DNA from 4 places in the Shewanella sp. SM29 genome. Region 3 is predicted to be linked to each of the others. Evidence: predicted binding sites of a transcription regulator. Region 3 holds the regulator's gene; each other region holds the start of a gene.
What was found. The regulator sigma-54, encoded in region 3, starts transcription at its own class of promoters, with help from an activator protein. The targets are predictions, from matches to a motif close to GTTGGCACGNNNNTNGNNT.

Region 1 (4,218 bases), on a different contig from region 3:
GCCATTCGGTATACGACCTACAGTTGGCGTATTTTGAATCACCTTTGAACCATCTAAACCATCGGCACTAAAACCACTCACCACTAAACTACCTTGGGCGATCGCATACACATTACCGTCTACCCCTTTCAAAAAGGTCTGTAATAATGTGCCACCGCGTAAGCTTTTGGCTTCGCCTAAGCTAGATACCGTCACGTCAAGATCTTGACCAGGTTTGATAAAGGCAGGCATATCCGCGTGTACGGCTACCACTGCAACGTTTTTAATTTTCGGTTTGACGTTGTCAGGAAGATTAATCCCAAAGTTTTTGAGCATAGTCATAAAGGTCTGCTCGGTATAACTGGTTTTTTCCCCCGTTCCCGGTAAACCGACCACTAAGCCATAACCAATCAACTGGTTACTACGCACACCTTGCACATTGGCAATATCTTTAATTCGTTCAGCCTGACTAGGTAGAGAAAACACTAGCATGGCAACGGCTAACACCAGTTTATATTTCATGATACGACTCCTTAGAAGGGCCACCAGTCGCTCATAAAGAACTGGCTTAACCAGCCCACTTTTTGAGCATCTGCGAAAGTGCCTGTGCCACTGTATTGGATACGGGCATTAGCCATTCGCGTTGAATCGACAGTGTTATCGGGTTTAATGTCCTGCGAACGAACGAGACCAGTGACACGAATAAACTCATCACCATTATTGATTGAAATCCATTTTTCACCACGGATCACTAAGCTGCCGTTGTTTAGCACTTGCATCACGTTTGCCGAGATGCTGCCATCTAGACTATTGCTCTGATCCGCATCCGATTCACGCTTAGTGTTCATGCTATCTTTGTAACGCAAATCAATTGGCACTCCGCCAATGGACACATTACTACCACCTGCAAAGATGGGATCTAAGCTCATGTCTGAACCTTTTTTGATCTGATTGCCTGCACTCTTCTTAGCTTGAGTCGATTCCTTCAATACGATAGTGATAATGTCACCGACTTTGTGGGCGCGTATATCCGAATACAAGCTAGATGCTTGGCTGTCTTGATAAATAGAGCCAGTTGCGGCAATTTTTGTCGGCGGTGCCTCTGGGTATACCGGCGCGTAAAAGGGATCATCCGCAAGGGGTTTCTTTTGCGTCGAGCTACAAGCTGCAAGCAATAACGCGACGGCCAACACAAGATATCTAGCCATGATGTTTGCCTCTATAAATTCTGAGTCACATAAGACAGCATCTGATCTACCGCTGAAATCACTTTTGAGTTCATCTCGTAAATGCGCTGACTTTCGATAAGGTTCACCAGTTCCTCGGTCACGTTCACATTAGAGGTTTCTAAGGCGCCTTGACGAATAGCACCCATGCCATCTAACGAAGCGGTACCTTGAATTGGCGTGCCGCTCGCACCAGTTTCCGTATATAAGTTTTGTCCCATAGGATCTAGACCCGATGGATTAATAAAATCCGTCATAGTCAACTGACCCACGACTTGGTTCTCAGCGGTACCTGGGGTTTTTACTGAAACTTCGCCCTCCGCGGAAACGGTAATACTGGTCGCATTATCAGGAATAGTGATCGCGGGTTGTAGCAAATAGCCAGAACCTGGCGTCACAATCTGACCCGTATCGTCTAAGGTAAACTGACCATTTCGAGTATAAGCAGTGGTTCCATCAGGGAGCTGGATTTCAAAAAATCCAGGACCTTCAATCATAAGATCCAGCGAGTTATCCGTCGTCAGCATGTTACCCTGAGTAAACATTTTTTGAGTGGCGACGACTTTCGTACCCGCACCTATGTTTAATCCGTTGGGTAACTTAGTGTTAGAAGCACTAACACCACCCGCTTGGTTAACTGTTTGATAGAGTAAATCTTCAAATACTGCGCGGCTTTTTTTGTAGCCCACAGTGCTAGCGTTCGCTACGTTGTTTGAAATCACTGAAATATCAGTTTGCTGTGCGTCTAAGCCAGTTTTACTAATCCATAACGCCGGATGCATAATCTATCTCCTAACTAATACGCATTAATGAAGATGAAGCGCGATCATTCTCTTCCGCGGTTTTCATCATCTTGACTTGCAATTCAAACTGGCGCTGAAGATCAATCAAAGACACCATTTCATCAACAGGGTTAACGTTACTGCCCTCTACGGCACCACTTTCAACTGCGACGAAAGGGTCAGCTGGTGCTGGTTCACCTGACATTTGTCGAAATAATCCATCTTCACCACGCATCATCTGCGCATTGCCGGGATTAACTAACTTCAATCTCGCCACTTCTTCTATCACTTCAGCAGTCGCCCCTTGAGGGCGAACAGACACTATGCCATCCTGTGAAATTGACACTTTATCAATAGGTAATGGCAGCACTATCGGGCCAGCATCCCCCATCACGGGATTGCCTCTGTCGTTATACAACATGCCCGTCGCATCGAAACTGAGACTACCTGAACGGGTATAAGCTTCACTGCCATCTTTCGCCTGAACGGCAAACCAGCCATCGCCTTTAATGGCAACATCGAGATCCCGTCCAGTGGTTTTTATCGGACCAGAGCGAAAATTAGCTGACGGAGATTCTGTCATCACAAACACCCTTGAAGGCAACCCTTCACCGAAGGCTTGCATCGATCTGGCCTGCGCCATATCTGATTTAAAACCATCGGTATTAGCATTGGCTAAGTTGTTCGCACGGAGTGCCAGCTCATTCATATTTTGCTTAGCGCCACTCATGGCGACATAAAGGAATTTGTCCACAGACTGCTCCGTCAAATTTTCTACATGACGATATCAAAGCAAGCATCGTGCCAATAAACATTGATTTTAATTTACTGATAAAATTGAAGAATAAGGAAATGAAGTGAGTTGACAGCAGGATAAAGGCTAAGTGTTGCCACTGGCGGCAACACTTAGTTAAATAAAGTAATGATTAGCGGATTTGTAATACGGTTTGCTGCAGCGTGTTATTCACTTCAAGGGTACGGGAGTTTGCTTGGAAGTTACGCTGCGCCGAAATTAAATCAACCAGTTCAGTCGTCAAATCGATGTTCGATTGCTCTAACGCCGATGAACTGATGCTACCAAAAGTTCCACTATTTGCCTCACCCGCTAACGCTGGACCTGAGTTCAAACTAGCCTTCCACGACGTATTACCCACTTGCGTTAAACCTTGTTCGTTAGCAAAACGAACTAAAGCAACCCGTGCTAAAGGCACGGTTGAACCATTAGAATAACTCGCGGTCACTAAACCATCTTCGCCGATTTCAACGTTAGTTAAGCGACCTACAGTCGTACCATCTTGCGTCAACTCAGTTGCACCAAAAGGAGCCGCATATTGCGTTGGGGCATTAAACTTCACAGTCAAATCTTGAGTACCATCGGCACCAGCCCCTAAAACACCCGCACCACTGACGCCCAAAGCCTCAGTCTTGACTATAGCAGGATCACTACCAGTGTAGACACCAACAGAATTGAACTTGAGTACAGAGCCTTTCCAACCACCAGCAGTTTGAGCCGTGCCCGTTGCATCAGGTGTACCATCGCCGGTGGTATCTGTTTGATAAGTACCAGCAGGACCGGCTAGATCTACTTGCTTTCCATCAACAGCATAGTAAGCCACCCAATTGTTCTCACCATTGTACGAACCATCTTTGGGCTTAACAAAATAAGTGGTCATAATATGTGGCTCACCGAGTGAGTCATAAATTGTCATTGATGTAACGTTATTGTAGGTTTTTGCATCTAGAGGATCGAATGCCGCGGGGTCGAGTGCACTTTCCTTAGCATTTAAGTTCATTTGTAAAGTAACATTCTCAGTCTTTACAGGGCTACCCGCAGTGTCTGGTATTTGTACCGGCTTAGCCGTCGTTAAACTCACTGATGTTGAGTTCCCATCTTTATCCACTGGGAAAGTTTGCAAATAATTACCAGCAGAATCAACCATGTAATTATTTTTATCTACCTTAAATGCTCCAGCACGGGTAAACGAGTGGTCTAATGTACCCAGTTCAGAAGCAGTAACGAAAAAGCCACCCCCTTTAATCGCCATATCAAGGGAGTTATTCGTCAACTGTAAGCTACCTTGATGGAATTGCTGTGCCACTTGGCTCGTCGCAACACCACCACCGACAGCAGTTTTAGCATTTGAAAAAATAGAATTAGCGTAAACATCCGCAAATTCAGCACGGGACTCTTTAAAGCCAATGGTGTTCGCATTAGCAATGTTATTCGCCGT
Region 2 (4,218 bases), on a different contig from region 3:
GAAAATTTTGAGAATAACAACAAGGATGAGCAAGTGATGGGTAAAAAATTACCGACAATTGTCGGTAATTTTCTTTAGAGCGGCTGAGTTAAGTCTTTTTCTGGTAATAAATGCCAGGGTTACAACGAACCATATCAAACTCGTCCGTTAAACCAGCGATAGATTCTGATGCACCGAGAAATAAAATCCCTTTGGGATTGAGAGCGGCAGCGAATTGCCGCAAAATTTTTGCCTTTGCCTCTGGTGCAAAATAAATCAGCACATTGCGGCAAAAGATAATGTCGAACTTGCCAAGCAGACTATAACTCTCAAGCAAATTATGCGCTCTAAAGTTCACCAACCGCTTCACATTATCCTTTAACTTCATATTACCTGAAGGTAATGCATCAAAAAACTGACGCTTACGTTCTTCAGATAAACCACGCGCTAATGCCAAACTATCGTACTCGGCATTTTTGCAGCGTTCTAACATGGAAGGAGATAGATCCGTTGCTTGAATCGAAGCACTACCAGCCAAGGCACCAGGCTTCTTCTGTTGATACTCAAGAATAGTCATAGCCAATGAGTATGGCTCTTGGCCTGACGAGCAAGCCGCAGACCAAATTTTGAGCGGACGCCCCAGACGACTGTATTCAGGTAGTAGGACATTATTCAACAACTCAAATGGATAACGATCACGGAACCAAAGGGTTTCATTGGTCGTCATAGCATCGATCACTTCAGCTCTGAGCGCACGCTCAGTAGGCTTCATCGAATGCTTAACCACATCAGATAAGGATGGCAGGTTATATTTGCCCATCAAAGGAGCAAGACGACTGCGCACAAGATATTGCTTATTTTCACCCAGTACGATGCCGCTGTGTTGCTCTAAGAACAACCTAAATTGATTATATTCAGCCTCAGCGAGTGATTTATTTGGCACATTCACATCCTAAATCCTATAGCAAGCACCAAAATCAGTGCGAAACCATCATGTTATAAAGTCGAGATTATAGCGTAAAGCGTATCTAGGTACTAACCTACAGCAATTACAAACTTAAATGCTTATTCACAGCAGCAGCCAGTTCGTCGGGATTAAACTTAGCGATAAAGTCATTAGCCCCCACTTTTTGAACCATTGCCTGATTGAATACACCACTTAACGAAGTATGCAGTACCACTTTAATATGCTTAAGCTTAGGATCATCTCGGATTTCAGCGGTCAGGGTGTAGCCATCCATTTCAGGCATCTCAATATCAGAGATTATGAGGGGGATCTCATCGGCCACATTATCCATCTCTTTGGCGATCTCTTTAAGCTTGTCTAATGCTTCGCGACCATCTTTTGCGGTATCAATTTGTAAATTCAATGACTCGAGTGAACGAATAATTTGTTTACGCGCCACGGCAGAATCATCAATAACCATAATATGATAATGCTGAGTTCTGTCGAGGGTCAGTTTTTCATTGGCTTCTTCACTGATAGCCGTTTTAACTGGTGAAATCTCATCTAAGATTTTTTCCACATCGAGAATTTCAACTAATTCACCTTCAATTTCAGTCACAGCTGTCAGATAAGAATAACGGCCAGCACCTTGCGGCGGAGGCATAATCGCTTCCCAATTCATGTTGATGATCCGCTCAACAGAACTGACCAAGAAGCCTTGAACACTGCGGTTATATTCAGAAATAATGATGAAACAGTTTTCAGTGCTCGCTAAAGGTTTTCCCCCTGTTGCCGCACTCAAATCAATCACTGAAATGGTTGTTCCACGAATATGAGCAACACCCTTCACATAAGGATTAAGTTTAGGCAAAGTGGTCAGTGGTGGACACTGCAGTACTTCTTTCACCTTAAACACGTTAATCCCAAACCGTTGACGACCGTTTAATTTAAAAAGCAGTAATTCTAAACGGTTTTGTCCAACGAGCTGGGTTCGTTTGTTGACTGAATCAAGAATACTCGACATAACTCTGCCTTGTTGTTCTGTTTATGTTCGGCCCTATAACTCAGTTGAGTATAGGCATATTAATTGCTTACGTCTTATCTATCGATAAACATAGTCGAAACTGAGTCAATCTTCTGACAGTGATGCAAATTATTATTACAGTGGTCAGCTTCGAACTTAATAAAAGTATAGGTGCATTCTGGCGTTACAAGCTAGTCTCTTCATTATGAAAGTAAATTTAGTCTGTTTTTTTAGTCTTTTCACCCTCTTCATGCCCGCTTTTGCGAGTGCAGAGCCTATTGTCCCCACCGTATCGGCAATCTCAGAATTAGCTAAAGCGCTTATTTCAGAAAAAATATCCGTTCCAGAAAATGCCAAAGTAAATATTTCGCCACAGATGGTTGACGCAAGAATGCTGCCGTCACAATGTTCGTCTCCAATGAAAGTTGAACTGGCTAGCGATAGGGAAATTAGCCGTAATAACACCTTAAAAGTCAGCTGTGATACGCAAGACTTAGCTTACCCTTGGCAAATCTATATCTCGGTTCGGGTGGATATCTTATTCCCCGTTGTTGTCTCAACCGAAATCTTAGCACCAGGCGAACTCATCTCTCCTAGTCAAGTAGAAGTCCGTTACATTGAACAAAATAGCTTGAGAGGTGCCGAATTCGATGACCCGAGTAAATTGGCTGGCGTGCGAGTAAAACGACGAGTAGCAAAAGATAATCCCATATTAAGCAACAACTTATGCTTCGTTTGTAAAAATGATTCGGTCTCTATCTACGTTCGTTCTGGCTCATTCGAGCTAAAAACAGTGGGCGAAGCCCTACAAGATGGCAATAAAGGTGATCGGATCAGAGTCAAAAATAGCAGTTCAAACAAAGAACTAGATGCTATAGTCACAGGCATTGGCGAAGTTGAAGTAAGAATGTAAAATAATCTAAAGCTTTTTTGTAAGCTGCCGATACCCCAGTTAAGAAATCCCGTACACACGACGCTGGAGCCTAAAATGGCAATTGATATTAGCAAACTCAACACTGCAACGACTGCGCAAGTTCGTTCAGGCGCAACGAAAGCGAGCAGCGATCAATCTGCTCAAGTTGCTACAAAATCGACAACACCACAAAGAAGCGACTCTGTGGTCATTACGGCCCAGGCACAACAACTTCAAGGAGCTCAGACTAAAATGGCTAGCCTTCCTGAAGTTGATCAAAAGAAAGTAGCAGAAATCAAACAAGCTATTGCCGAAGGTCGCTATAAAATTGACCCAGAAAAGTTGGCTGCCAATATTGCAAGTTTTGAAGCCGAACTTAATGACTTAAATAAAGAGTAACTATGACTGAAATAGCTAAACTGGTAGATCTACAACACGCCCATTTGGCTGTTCTTAAGCAAATCATACTCAAGGAAAAAGGCGCTTTGGTTGACCAAAACGCCGATTTACTGCTTTCCCTTGCTAACGAAAAATCGCAATGTCTCAAAGAACTAAAGACTAATGATGATATTCTGGCAAAACACAGTGATAAATCGCTACTCACTCAGCAAGTCGAACTCGTGCATAAAATGGCCGAGATCAAAGACGCATTGACTGAATGCAAAGAATTAAACGAACAAAATGCTAGTTTAATTGAGATGAATTTAGCGAGTTTAAATCGCTTTGCTCAAGCTTTACAAGCCAGCAGAAACGCCTCCAGCCTCACCTATAACGATAAAGGCAAGACCTCGACTATCTCAAGTTTAGGCAATGATTTAAAGGCCTAATAAGCGCATCACTCCCACTTAGCATTCCCTTTTCTAAGCTCTGATTAGATATTAATGTCTTGTACAAAAAAAAAGCCGCGTAAATACGCGGCTCAATACATGCTGTTGAACATACATTCAATAACGCTAGAAATACGTCACTTCCTTCACTCGTTGTGGACGGTTCTGTTGTTGATAAAGCGCCCAAACCTGTGAAAAATCAAGTTCTAACTCAGTGACATAATGCTCGCCTGCTGGATAACTCTTAACGACTCGTGCGCCGCGGATCACGCCAGAAACTGACGCTTTGACATTATCGTCCGTCAACATCCAATCACTGACACTGCTGTTTGCCGTTATTTTCTGCCCATAAACTTGTTCCGCTAATTCACGATAAGCCACAATTTTTGATGCTTGCATAGCCATCAACACTCTTTGTGATTGCTCTTTAGCAGGTTGAGTCGCTAACGGCGCATATCCTATAGCCGTTAACTTAGGAAAACTCGGCGGCGGCACATCTTCCCATTGCACATATCTATCTTTAGCAGCG
Region 3 (4,218 bases):
GTTTACCGTTACTAAAGCGTTTTGCCAATTGCTCTGCGACGTAAACCGATCTGTGCTGTCCACCTGTGCAGCCAATGGCCACAGTTAAATAACTGCGATTGTTACGCTCGAGGTGCGGCAGCCAAGTCTCCAGTAAATTTTCGATTTGCCAGATGAACTTATTGACCAGTGGTTGGCGATTTAAGAACTCAGCTACGGGTTCATCTAAACCAGTCAATGGTCGCAGTGCCAACTCCCAGTGGGGATTGGGCAGGAAGCGCACATCGAACATAAAGTCGGCTTCGGTGGGCATTCCGTGCTTAAAGCCAAAGGACTCGAAGTTGATCACGAGTTCTTTATCGACACTACCAAGGAGAATTTGTCTGACTTGGTCGCTTAAATCATAGATATTCAAATTCGACGTATCTATGTAGTGATCGACCAGTTTTGACATAGGCTCGAGCAGTTTTCCCTCCAGCTTTATCGCTTCTTGCAAAGAGACTCGGCTCTTCGACAAAGGATGCAAACGGCGGGTTTCGCTGTAACGCTTGAGCAGAATTTTATCGCTGGAGTTAAGGAAGAAGCTCGTTAACTCAGTATCTGGAGGTAGGCTAGCGAGTTGTTTCACTAAGACCTTATCCTGCTCAGGCATGTTACGCACGTCGACACTGATGGCGACGAGATCGTTACTGCCTTTGAGTTGCTCAAGCAAACTGCCAATCAATGGCAAGGGAAGGTTATCGACACAATAATAGCCGAGATCTTCGAGTACCCTAAGGGCGACAGATTTGCCTGAGCCTGAGCGGCCCGACACTATGACCAGTTTCATCCAGTGATTACCTGATAGAGTTCCGTTTCATCATGCGTCTTGCGTAATTGCTTTAATATTTGCTTGTCGCTCAGCTTTTCGGCCATGCAAGACAAGGTACTTAAGTGCTGCTGACATTGGTCTGCAGGCACCAGTAGTGCAAATAAAATATCAACAGGTTGCTTATCGATAGCATCAAATGCTATCGGCTCTTCACACTTAATTAGTATGGCAATGGGCTGATCTATATCGGCTAGTCGACCATGTGGAATGGCGATGCCGTTACCTATACCTGTGCTCCCCATCTTTTCGCGCGCCACTAGGCTTTCGAATATCTCTTGAGATGAGAGGGTCGGGTACTGGGCAGCGACTAAGTCGCTGATGAGTTCCAGTACCTTTTTCTTACTGCCCGGAGTGGCGCAGGTAGTGCACTCCGGCCGCAGTATGGTACAAAGTTCCATTATTAGTGTTTTGTTAACTTCTCTTTGTGTTTAATAACCTGACGGTCAAGCTTGTCAATCAGGGCGTCTATAGCGGCATACATGTCAGCATGCTCTGAAGTAGCAAAAACTTCACCACCTATGAGGTTTATTCTCGCTTCGGCAATTTGTTGCATTTTCTCAACATTGAGCACAACGTGCACATTATTGATCTGTTCGAAATGGCGTTCAAGTTTTGAAAACTTTTCTTCTACATATGCACGTAACGATTCGGTAATTTCGACATGGTGTCCACTTAGGTTTATTTGCATAGAAACGTCCTCCGATATCCACTGTAGGTTATAAACTTTTACGCTGATTAGAAGGTGGAATAAGCATAGCCTCTCGGTACTTCGCAATGGTTCTGCGGGCTACGTTGATCCCTTGTTCTGCCAGAAGCTGTGCCATCTTGCTATCGCTTAATGGTTTTTTCTGGTTTTCCGCTGCCACCAGTTTCTTTATAAAGGCTCTGATTGCTGTGGATGAGCACTCACCACCATCGTCAGTACCGACGTGGCTAGAGAAGAAGTATTTTAGTTCAAAAAGTCCCTTAGGGGTATGCATGTATTTTTGAGTTGTGACCCGTGAGATGGTGGACTCATGCATTTCTACCGCTTCGGCAATATCGTTAAGCACCATAGGCTTCATGGCTTCTTCACCATACTCAAAGAAACCTTGCTGATATTGCACTATGCAATTAGCAACTTTAAGCAAAGTATCGTTACGGCTTTCTAGGCTCTTAATAAACCATTTAGCCTCTTGCAGATGGCCGCGAATAAATTGGCTATCGGCTTGGTTTTTGGTACTGCGTGCCATAGAAGCATAATGTTGATTTACATTGATTTTTGGCATGCAGTCAGGATTTAGCTCAACGACCCAGCGGCCATTTTTCTTCGACACAGACACATCTGGGATAACGTATTCGTCATTATTGGGCGTGATCAACAAACCTGGGCGAGGATTGAGGGTTTGGATGAGTGCTATACCATCCCTTAATTCATCTTCTTTTAATTTAGTCTTACGCATCAACAACCTAAAGTCTCGGGCGGCGATCAGATCTAAATGATCTTTGATCAGCATACGGGCGTTTTCTAGGTTGGGAGTATCAGCGGCGAAATGCGACAGTTGGATCAGCAGGCATTCACTTAAATCGCGGGCGGCAACGCCTATGGGATCAAAATGCTGAATACGCTTGAGTACGGCTTCGACTTCGTCAAGCTCAACTTCAGGATTACCCATGGCTTCGAGAATTTCTTCAGTGCTTTGGGTGAGATAGCCCTGATCGTCGATGGCATCAATAATGGCGGTGGCAATGGCTAAATCGGTTTCAGAAAACGGCGTGAGGTTTTTTTGCCATTCTAAGTGTTCGTACAAACCTTCACTGGTCTCGCCTTGGAAGGGCATATCGTCTTCACGACTGCCGCCGGGGCCTGAGTTTGGGGAGGCGGTAAACACTTCATCCCATGTGGTGTCCATGGGGAGCTCATCGGGCATGGATTCTTTGGTTAGCGACTCTGCCGTGTCTATGGTGGAGCTGTCTTTTTCTGGTGGCAGAGTGCTAGATTCACTGAAATCCGTATCGGATAGCGTTTGGTTTACAGGGGTTTTAGTGGCGTCGAATTGATCCTCTTCCAGCTCGAGAAGGGGATTAGAATCTAATGCTTGCTGGATCTCTTGCTGCAGTTCTAATGACGACAGTTGCAACAGACGTATAGCCTGTTGTAGTTGTGGCGTCATGGTTAACTGTTGACCCAGTTTGAGCTGGAGTGACGCTTTCATGTTACCGCTGATCCCTACGTTATTATTGTTGGATGAGGTCGCTTATTATCATTTTGAGTGAAGCCCAATGGCGGTGTAAATTGCCTCCATTGGCTTCGCTCGATTAACTATAGCCTGAATTGTTCACCTAAGTACACAGCCCTAACTTGCTGATTGTCTAAGATCTCTGCTGGAGTTCCTTCGGCAATCAGGTTTCCGTGACTCACAATATAAGCATGTTCACATACATCTAATGTCTCGCGGACATTATGGTCTGTGATCAGTACGCCAAGGCCGCGACTTTTGAGTTGTTCGATAATCTTCTTGATGTCGATAACCGAAATAGGATCGACGCCGGCAAACGGTTCATCGAGCAAAATGAACTTAGGATTAGCGGCTAAAGCCCGCGCAATTTCGACGCGACGACGTTCGCCACCCGACAATGACATGCCTTGGCTGTCACGGATGTGGGTGATATGAAACTCTTCGAGCAGATGTTCTAGTTCTTCTTCTCGTTCTTCGTTTTTAAGTTCTTTACGAGTTTGCAGTACGGCCATGATGTTGTCATGAACAGTTAGCTTACGAAAGATACTGGCTTCCTGCGGTAAGTAACCTATGCCTTTGCGGGCACGCAGATGCATAGGATCTGCGGTTAAATCATCATCGTCGATAAAGATATGTCCCTTATCGCTCTTCACTAGCCCGACAACCATGTAAAAGGTCGTGGTTTTACCTGCACCGTTTGGACCGAGTAGGCCAACGACTTGACCGGTTTTTACCGTCAGACTGACGTCTTTAACCACTTGGCGACTCTTGTAACTTTTCGCCAGATTTTGTGCTCTTAAGGTGATTTGGGTCATTTAGAGTCCTGCTTTTTCACAGGTTTATCCGCTGGAGCATCTGATTTAGCATCATCTTGATAGTTTTCTGGCTGAATAATAGTGATCACGCGATCGTCACCACTGCCAGTACTCTCGGCCATCAATTTCTGTTGAATCATGTTATAGCGGATTAAATTGCCTGTAACTTGGCTACCCGCTTGATCTAATGACGCCATACCTTTCAGTGTTAAGGTGCGGCTTGCCATATCGTAACGAATTTCTTTCGCGCTTGCCGATGCTGGGCGGCCATCGTCTAATATTTGGCTATACGTAGCAGGGTTGCCTGTGGCGACCAAAGTTTTGCTATTTTCAC
Region 4 (4,218 bases), on a different contig from region 3:
GCCTATGTACAACAACTGTTGAGTCGCAGCACAAGTTTGATTTCGCTCGATGCCCACTCGGGATTTGGCTTGAGTGATCATATCTGGTTCCCCTACGCCCATACCCGTACCGCCTTCGAAAATGCCAATTATATTTTTCATCTAAAACAATTATTTGAACAGAGTTATCCCCATCACGGCCATTATCGGTTGGCGCCGCAGAGCCAGTTTTATCGCACTCATGGTGATATTTGGGATTATCTCTATCGCCAGCACCAAGTGGCTGATCCTTCTGCTCAGGTGCCATTTTTACCTTTGACATTAGAGATGGGATCTTGGGCATGGATAAAGAAGAATCCTAGACAAATATTTAATTTTGCTGGCTTTTTTAATCCACAAAAAACACATCGTCACCATAGGATTTTACGCAGGCATACAGTACTCATGCAATTTATGATGGAAGCGGCCTATGCCCAATCGTTAGAGCAGTTAACACCTGAACGTTTGACTGAGCTGACAGAGCGTGCGCGGCATTATTGGTATCGGGAGTCTCAGTCATGACAACTTGGGTGTTATTAAGGGGATTAATGCGTGATCAGCGCCATTGGAATGGTTTCGATCAGCGTCTGCGACAAAAGGGATTGCGAGTGCTGACACCGGATCTTCCGGGCAATGGGACGCTATCCCACGAATTAAGTCCGCTTAAGATTGCTGATTATGCCCATGCCGTGTGGCAGCAATTAGATGAGCAGGTACAGGAAGGGGAGACTATTTATCTCCTCGGCTTGTCTATGGGCGGTATGTTGGCGTTGGAAATGGCATGCCAGCGACCTTGGCAGATAAGGCATGCCTTTGTATTAAACAGCAGTGCGGCGAATTTATCGTATTGGTATCAAAGATTTAATCCGCTGAATGCATTGAAGGCTTTTTTCATGCGTGCTCGGGGTAACGCTTTACATCCAATCGAGTCGACTATAGTGCGTTTAACCAGTTTTCGTCATCGGCGAGACCGAGAGTTAATTGTCAAGTGGAGTGAGTTTCGCCGCGATACCACACCAAGTAGACGTAATGTATGGCGACAACTTTGGGCGGCTTTTCAATACCAATGTCCATTGACAGTGGAAGTACCGATAACTGTGCTCTGCGGTGACCGTGATGCGCTGGTGAGTATGGCATCGAGTAAGGCGTTAGCACGGCATTTTTACACCGATTTGATTGTACTCGCGTATTGTGGTCACGATGCCGCTATAGATACACCCGCAAAACTGGCGCATTATCTGTTGGAAATTGTGGGGGCGACTAAGCCGCAAGTGCAGTTTTCTGTGGATAGTGAGCCTGCCAATACTCAATATGATTGCAACGATTTATTGGAGGAAGAAATAGCCTTAAACGAAGCGATATTTGCTGTATGGGATGACAAAGCGCTATCCACTCTTGAAACCAAATAATCGAGAGTGAATAGCGCAGTTAACACATTGTCTTATTAAGCTTTAGCCACTACGGTTTGGCCTATCGGTGTGAGGCTGATTAAAGCTAACTTAAGATGTTGTATCCCAAAGGGAATACCGATAATCGTCACAAAACAAGCTAAGGCGTGGACCAAATGCCCTATGGCTAACCAGATCCCAAACAGTAAGAACCAAATGATATTTCCTACCATGCCTAATGCACCTGTGCCCAAGTCTTCACGTCCAGTTAAGTGGCGACGGTTCATTTGTTCTTGGCCGAAGGGCCAAAAGGTCATTTCGCCGATAACAAAACAGGCGCGGCCGAAGGGAATACCAATGATACTGATAAAACACAGGATACCTGCGAGCCACCAAGCGAGTCCCATCACAAATCCGCCGAGTACAAACCAAGCTATGTTGAATATTAAGCGTAATACAGCCATTGAAAGCTCCTTATGTTTACCCTGTTAGCCTTTATCGTTAGCTTCGATAAATTGAATATATGTCAATGTCTAAGCGATAACTATGCCAACTATTTAAATTGTTCATAATCAATTGGTTAATTATATGTATTCGAGATTCATGTGTCATTTTCACTAGTTTTTCGCCAAATTGATAATTTCTTAAGGGCGTAACAGGAAGGGCGGAGTTACACTAGCCTTCCCTTAACTGGTTTAAAAACCAGAGAATTTAATCGTTTGAGTAGCTTGATGTTTGCAAATTCCCCTGTCGATACATTTGCCTTTGCTGGCAGAGACATATTCCTAAAACGTGATGATTTACTGCATCCGGCGTTTAGTGGCAATAAAGCTCGCAAATTCGGCTATTTTTTAGATCATGAATTTGCAGGCATCAGCAAGGTGATAGGTCACGGCTCGCCATTGGCTAACTCACTGTATTCATTGTCAACATTAGCGAAGATGAAAGGCTGGCAATGTGATTTTTATGTAGATCATATTGCCAGTCAAGTGGTTAAACATCCTACGGGCAATTACGCTGCCGCTTTAGCGAATGGCGCTAATATTATCGATTTAAGTGTGTTAATAGCACAAAAGCAGGCGTGCACTCAGTCGCAATCTGAGCCTCACGTTTTGTCAAATCTTAATGCTAGGCCTGAGCCTACTGCGCAAGTGGGCGATGTGCGACTGAGTTGCCCAGATTATATCGAGGCTCAAGTACTCGTGAATGAGCCGACGGCGCTTTTTATCCCAGAGGGTGGTCGCTGTGCTTACGCCGAATACGGGGTTAATAGATTGGCGCAAGAGATAGTACTGTTTGCGAATGCGAATGGATTGGTTGATTTAACGGTGTTTTTACCATCGGGGACGGGAACGACTGCGTTATTTTTAAATCAGTATTTTATCCGTCAGCAAACGGATATTCGCGTCGTGACTTGTGCTGTTGTCGGTGGCGATGATTATTTGCGCTTGCAATTTTCCTTACTTAATTCCAATACCAGTGAGCATCCACAGATTGTTAATGTCGGCAAGAAATATCATTTTGGTAAACTTTACCCCGAATTTTATGCCATGTGGCAGCGGGTCTGCGCCTCAGGCGTGCAGTTTGAATTACTCTACGATCCCTTAGGTTTTATTGTGCTTGAAGATTATTTACAACGTAGTGAACCAGGTCATGTGATGTATTTGCATCAAGGCGGATTATTGGGGAACGAGACCATGTTGCCGCGTTATCAGCGTAAATTTGGCCAAAGTGGCTAATCCTGTGCCTCAGATCATTGACTTAGTGACACTAAGACATAATATGTTTGAAGCTGTGTAATGCTAAGTTAAGCTGATGATTTGGAACGATGGGGAATATCAATGACTGAAGCGGAATATCTCGCCAATTACAATCCTAAGGTTTTTAAGGCTCAGCTACTGACAGTGGATGCCGTATTGTTTACCTATCACGATCAGCAACTTAAAGTACTCTTAGTACAACGCTCAAATCATCCATTTTTAGGTTTATGGGGATTACCTGGAGGGTTTATCGATGAAAATTGCGATCAATCCCTTGAGCAAACTGTATTACGTAAACTGCATGAGAAAACCGCAGTAGTGCCACCTTATATTGAGCAGCTTTGCACTGTGGGTAATAGTCGTCGCGATGTCAGAGGCTGGTCGGTGACTGTGTGTTATACCGCCTTGATGAGTTATCAAGCTTGCCAAATTCAGATTGATTCAGTGAGTGATGTTAAGTGGTGGCCATTAGCGGATGTGTTGCAGATGCCCTTGGCGTTTGATCATTTGCAGTTAATCGAGCAAGCGCGGGAACGCTTAACACAAAAAGCCTTATATTCTTTAGTGCCAGGATTTGCACTGTCTGAACCTTTTACCTTGCCAGAATTGCAGCATGTACATGAGGTTTTACTGGGCAAGCCTATCCAAGGTAAATCTTTTCGTCGGCGGGTTGAACAGGCTGATTTATTGATCGATACGGGATTAAAGCGCACCGAACGTGGTCGTCCTGCTAATTTATACCGCTTGAAACCCAATACCGCATCGTATCGCTTCTTAAGAAATTTAGAATGTTGATCACAGTGAATATGGATTTAAGCAAGATATTCGCCTTGCTCAATATGAGTAACGGCGACTGCTTATGCCTTATTCATGGTGACTTTGAATCAGTAAAGGCTGTTTAATTACTGATTTTGCCTTAATGTCTCCGGTTCTTGTATCACTTGATACCCATATTGTAGCTTCTTAGTTGTCTTTCCCACTAATAGTGTCTAAAAGACACTATGTGCCATTTAAGCATAACATTTCAGGTTGCTCCGTTTGAAATAGTCTAA

Region 1: flgF (flagellar basal-body rod protein FlgF) is a predicted target of sigma-54. The motif match lies at 2,778-2,796, and genes of this name have one in related genera.
Region 2: flgA (flagellar basal body P-ring formation chaperone FlgA) is a predicted target of sigma-54. The motif match lies at 2,000-2,018, and genes of this name have one in related genera.
Region 4: L5L77_RS01535 (YccF domain-containing protein) is a predicted target of sigma-54. The motif match lies at 1,942-1,960, and genes of this name have one in related genera.

What each region holds. Positions count from the first base shown of each region.
Region 1 covers NZ_JAKKRN010000005.1:81,186-85,403, reverse strand. Annotated here, with positions in the region: gene L5L77_RS05030 (flagellar basal body P-ring protein FlgI) at 1-501, opposite strand, end outside; gene flgH (flagellar basal body L-ring protein FlgH) at 513-1,187, opposite strand; gene flgG (flagellar basal-body rod protein FlgG) at 1,199-1,987, opposite strand; gene flgF (flagellar basal-body rod protein FlgF) at 1,998-2,741, opposite strand; gene flgE (flagellar hook protein FlgE) at 2,914-4,218, opposite strand, start outside.
Region 2 covers NZ_JAKKRN010000005.1:75,155-79,372, reverse strand. Annotated here, with positions in the region: gene L5L77_RS04990 (CheR family methyltransferase) at 89-928, opposite strand; gene L5L77_RS04985 (chemotaxis protein CheV) at 1,029-1,949, opposite strand; gene flgA (flagellar basal body P-ring formation chaperone FlgA) at 2,155-2,862, shown strand; gene flgM (flagellar biosynthesis anti-sigma factor FlgM) at 2,938-3,261, shown strand; gene L5L77_RS04970 (flagella synthesis protein FlgN) at 3,264-3,689, shown strand; gene L5L77_RS04965 (LPP20 family lipoprotein) at 3,816-4,218, opposite strand, start outside.
Region 3 covers NZ_JAKKRN010000012.1:52,232-56,449, forward strand. Annotated here, with positions in the region: gene rapZ (RNase adapter RapZ) at 1-808, opposite strand, end outside; gene ptsN (PTS IIA-like nitrogen regulatory protein PtsN) at 805-1,248, opposite strand; gene hpf (ribosome hibernation promoting factor) at 1,251-1,538, opposite strand; gene L5L77_RS10340 (RNA polymerase factor sigma-54) at 1,567-3,045, opposite strand; gene lptB (LPS export ABC transporter ATP-binding protein) at 3,153-3,884, opposite strand; gene lptA (lipopolysaccharide transport periplasmic protein LptA) at 3,881-4,218, opposite strand, start outside.
Region 4 covers NZ_JAKKRN010000002.1:36,999-41,216, forward strand. Annotated here, with positions in the region: gene L5L77_RS01525 (M14 family metallopeptidase) at 1-540, shown strand, start outside; gene L5L77_RS01530 (alpha/beta fold hydrolase) at 537-1,427, shown strand; gene L5L77_RS01535 (YccF domain-containing protein) at 1,463-1,870, opposite strand; gene L5L77_RS01540 (pyridoxal-phosphate dependent enzyme) at 2,138-3,145, shown strand; gene L5L77_RS01545 (NUDIX hydrolase) at 3,248-3,961, shown strand.